Regions from separate parts of the Leeia aquatica genome, predicted to be linked through region 2. Evidence: predicted binding sites of a transcription regulator. Region 2 holds the regulator's gene; the other holds the start of a gene.

Region 1 (2,401 bases), on a different contig from region 2:
TGGATCAGGGCGCGTGAGGGGCAGGTGCAGACTTCACCCTGGTTGAAGGCAAACAGCACCAGCCCTTCAATGGCCTTGTCGAGGTAGTCGTCGTCTGCCGCCATCACGTCCGGAAAGAAGATGTTGGGCGATTTGCCGCCCAGCTCCAGCGTGGCGGGGATCAGGCTGTTGGCAGCGGCCTGGGCAATCACCCGGCCGGTGCTGGTGGAGCCGGTAAAGGCAATCTTGGCGATGCGCTTGCTTTGCGCCAGCGGCATGCCGGCTTCGCGGCCAAAGCCGTTGACGATGTTGAGCACGCCCGGCGGCAGCAGGTCGGCAATCAGCTCGGTCAGCAGCAGGATGCTGACCGGGGTGGATTCGGCAGGCTTGAGTACCACCACATTACCGGCAGCCAGCGCCGGGGCCAGCTTCCAGGCGGCCATCAGGATGGGGAAATTCCACGGGATGATCTGCGCCACCACGCCGAGCGGCTCGTGGAAGTGGTAGGCCACGGTGTTGTCGTCGATCTGGCTGATGCTGCCTTCCTGCGCACGTACGCAACCGGCAAAGTAGCGGAAGTGATCCACCGCTAGCGGAATGTCGGCGTTCAGCGTTTCGCGGATCGGCTTGCCGTTGTCCACCGTCTCGGCATAGGCCAGCCGCTCCAGATTGGCCTCGATGCGGTCGGCAATCTTCAGCAGGATGTGCGCGCGTTCGCCCGCCGAAGTTTTGCCCCATGGCTCGGCGGCGGCGTGGGCGGCATCCAGCGCCAGCTCGATGTCCTCCGCGGTGGAGCGTGCGGCCTGGGTGTAGGGCGCGCCGCTGATCGGGGTGATCACGTCAAAATACTGGCCTTTGACCGGCGGAACCCATTCGCCACCAATGAAGTTTTCATAGCGGGCCTTGTATTGGACCAAGGCATCTGCCGTACCGGGTGCAGCGTAGATCATGGTGTCGCCTCCTTGTAGGTATGCAGTGTCATGTGTCATGACACCTGCACCCACCATGGCAAGATGCGTACCAGCCGAAGGCTGAATGGCAAGGCACTGATTTATCAGTGTTATTCATAAAATGCAGCACCACTGCACCCAAGCCTGACACGTCCCGAAGCGGGACACTGTCCCAAAATGGGACACCCGGCTGGCAATTTGACCGGTAGGGCTTGTTTATTCCTTTTGGCTTCAGTACCTTAGCTTGCATAACAGCGGCCACCGACCACGGTGAGACCGGACACAAGCGCCCGCGCACAGCGCCCGGCGCAAAGGAGGAGACATGTTGCCTGCCCAAACGGGCCCGGACCTGCGCCGCGCCCGGCAACGCTATCTGGCGCACGGTGAAGCGCCCCCGGCAGATCTGGTCGGGGCCATGCTGTCGCGCTCCTGGCAACGCTGCCTGGCAGCGGGGCTGGCCCCGGTGGGCCGCCTGCCCAGCCCGCTGCAGCTCGACGCCAGCCAGGTAGCCCGCGCCAGCGACCGGCAAAGCGAGCTGGTGGCCCATGCCCGCCCGGTGATGGAATACCTGTACGGGCAAACCCGCGACAGCGGCAGCATGGTGATCCTGGCCGACGACCGCGGCGTGCTGCTGCAAACGCTGGGCGACATGGATTTCCTCAGTCGCGCCGAGCGGGTGGCGCTGATGCAGGGCGCCTCCTGGCACGAGAACCAGCGCGGCACCAATGCCATCGGCACCGCCATAGCCGAATGCGCACCGATTGCCATCCACGGTGCCGAGCATTTTCTGGAGCGCAACGGCTTCCTCACCTGCGCCGCTGCCCCGGTGATGGCCCCGACGGGCCGCCTGCTCGGCGTGCTGGACATCTCAGGCGAACAGCGATGCCGCCACCCGCACACCTTCGGCCTGGTACGGGCTGCCGCGCAGATGATCGAAAACCGGCTGTTTGAAGCCCGCCACGGCGACGCCATCCGCCTGCGCTTCCACCCGCTGCCGGAAGGCATCAGCACCGTGGCCGAAGGCGTGCTCGCCCTCACCGAAGATGGCTGCTGCAGTGGTGCCAACCGTGCGGGCCTTGCCCTGCTCGGCCTGGTCCCGGCGGACCTGGGCCTGACTCCGGTTACGCAAGTGTTCCAGATTCGGGTAGCCGATCTGGTGGCCTGGGGTCGCCAGCACCCCGGCGAAGCCATGCCAGTGCTGCGCCACAACGGCCAGCGCGTCTTCCTGCGTGTGGAGCTGGCACACGGCGCGCGGCGCATCGTCGCAGCCGAACCGGCCCGCAGCACCCCGCCGCAGGATGCCTTCACCCGGCTGGATAGCGGAGATGCCGCGCTGCAAACCGCCATCAGCAAGGCACGCCGTGTGCTCGGCAAGCCCATCGCCCTGCTGCTGCAAGGCGAATCCGGTGTTGGCAAGGAGCTGTTTGCCAAGGCCTGCCATGAATCCGGCCCGCGCCAGGCCCGTCCCTTTG
Region 2 (2,401 bases):
ATGCCGCAGAGCCTGTCGGGCGGGGAACGACGACGGGTGGAGATTGTGCGGGCACTGGCCAGCAACCCCAAGTTCATCTTGCTGGATGAGCCGTTCAACGGTGTGGACCCGATCGCCGTGGCCGATGTGCAGCGGATGATCGGCTTCCTCAAGGATCGCGGCATTGGCGTGCTGATCACCGACCACAAGGTGCGTGAAACGCTGGATATCTGCGACCGGGCTTACATCATCGCCGAAGGCAAGGTGCTGGCCGATGGTCACCCGGAACAGCTGGTCGCCAATGAGGCGGTCCGCAAGGTGTATCTGGGTGAAAGCTTCACCCTGTAGCGGGCAGCAATGAAACCGACCCTGCAACTCAAGCTGTCACAACAGCTGACCCTGACACCGCAGCTGCAACAGGCCATCCGCTTGCTGCAGCTCTCCACGCTGGACATGCAGCAGGAGCTCGATCAGTTCATCGAACTCAACCCGATGCTGGAACGGGCTGATGGGCCGGATGATGTTGCGGAGCCTGTGGCGGAAGGCGATTCGGTCGAGCTGAATGACGCCTGGCAAGCCGCAGGCGAGGCACTGGGCGAGCTGAGCTGGGCCGCTGCGGGCAATGGCAGCCCGGACGATGAGGATGAAGAGCGGGACTGGATGCAGCAAACGCCGGAGTCCATCTCCCTGCGCGAGCATCTGCTGGCCCAGCTGGGGGAGATGAAGCTGCCCCAGCGCGATGCAGTATTGGCCAGCCTGATCGTGGAGGCGCTGGATGAGGACGGCTACCTGCTGGGCGGGCTGGAGGAGCTGATCGACCTGGGTCCGGACGAATGGGAGGTCGACGAAGAGGAATGGCGCATCGCACTGCGCTATGTGCAGCATTGTGAGCCCGCAGGAGTCGCCGCCCGCGCATTGCCTGAATGTCTGCAACTGCAACTGCTGCGTCTGCCGGATTCCGACGTACGGCAGATGGCCCTGACCTTGGTACTTGATCATCTGGACTTGCTAGGCGCGCGAGACTATACCAAACTGAAGAAACGGCTACAGTGCGATGAAGACATGCTGCGGCAGGTGCAACAGCTGATCGGCAGCCTGGATCCGAAGCCGGGGCGCCCCTTTTCGACGGAGAAGCCACGCTATGTGGTGCCGGATGTGGTGGTGGTCAAGCAAAAAGGTAAATGGGTGGCGCATTTGAATGCTGATGCCGTCCCCAAGCTGAAAGTGAACCAGTTGTACGCCAGTATCCTGACCCAACATCGCGGTGCCGACGGCAAGGGCTTGCAGGAGCAACTGCAGGAAGCGCGCTGGATGGTGAAAAACGTGCAGCAGCGTTTTGCCACCATATTGCGTGTGTCACGAGCCATCGTAGAGCGGCAATGGCGATTCTTTGAGCATGGCGAGGTGGGCATGGTCCCCTTGGTGCTGCGCGAGATCGCAGACGAGCTGGACTTGCACGAATCTACCGTCTCCCGTGTCACCAACCAGAAATATTTGCTCTCCCCCCGCGGAATTTTTGAACTCAAGTACTTCTTTGGCAGTCGATTAGAGACAGATACCGGTGGTGCCTGTTCGGCCACAGCCATACGGGCGCTGATCAAGCAATTGATACAAGCGGAGGACCCAGCCAGACCCTTGAGTGATAGTCAGTTGTCGGACATGTTGGCAAATCAGGGGGTAGTGGTTGCTCGCCGCACGGTGGCGAAATACCGTGAAGCGATGCACATTGCACCCGTCAATCTGCGCAAGGCGCTATAGGGCAGAGCCGGTTGAGCGGTGTCTGACCCGAGTTTTCCCCAGGAGGTAAACCATGAATCTGACCATGAGCGGACACCATCTTGAGATCACCCCGGCCATCCGGGAATACATGACCTCCAAGCTGACGCGGGTGACGCGCCACTTTGATCATGTGCTGGACGTGAATGTGATCATGTCGGTGGACAAACTGGTCCAGAAAGTGGAGGCCACGCTCCATGTGCGCGGTAACGACATCTTTGCCGAATCAAGCGACAGTGATCTGTACGCAGCCATTGACGCCCTGATCGACAAGCTGGACCGTCAGGTCCTGAAACACAAGGAAAAGCGGGCTGATCGTCGCCATGATGGCGGTTCGTTGAAGCATCTCCATGGTGAGGCGGCTGAATAAGCGTCGCGCCGAAGCGGTGCAAACAGGAGTACAATGCCACGGCGAGGCAGGGGTTCCCTGCCTCGCCGTTTTGTTTTGCACCGTACCCGGGGAGAATGTGCTCCCGAGGTTGAGCGTGCCGCCCACAGGCGAGCTTAATTCATGAGTTTTTTACACAAGATATTACGTCCCGGCCATGTTGTGCTGGATCTGGATGTCAGCAGCAAGAAGCGGGTGTTTGAGCAGGTTGGTCTGCTGGCCGAGAATGACTATCAGATTGCCCGCAGCAAGGTGACA

The links. The regulator sigma-54, encoded in region 2, starts transcription at its own class of promoters, with help from an activator protein. The targets are predictions, from matches to a motif close to CTGGCACGCTTCATGCTT.
Region 1: the regulator sigma-54 is predicted to act here: its motif matches at 986-1,003, upstream of adh (aldehyde dehydrogenase).

The regions. Positions count from the first base shown of each region.
Region 1 is NZ_JABAIM010000001.1:776,869-779,269, forward strand. Features, by position in the region: gene adh (aldehyde dehydrogenase) at 1-929, opposite strand, end outside; gene HF682_RS03950 (sigma-54-dependent Fis family transcriptional regulator) at 1,252-2,401, shown strand, end outside.
Region 2 is NZ_JABAIM010000005.1:92,549-94,949, reverse strand. Features, by position in the region: gene lptB (LPS export ABC transporter ATP-binding protein) at 1-327, shown strand, start outside; gene HF682_RS16905 (RNA polymerase factor sigma-54) at 337-1,737, shown strand; gene hpf (ribosome hibernation-promoting factor, HPF/YfiA family) at 1,790-2,125, shown strand; gene HF682_RS16895 (PTS sugar transporter subunit IIA) at 2,267-2,401, shown strand, end outside.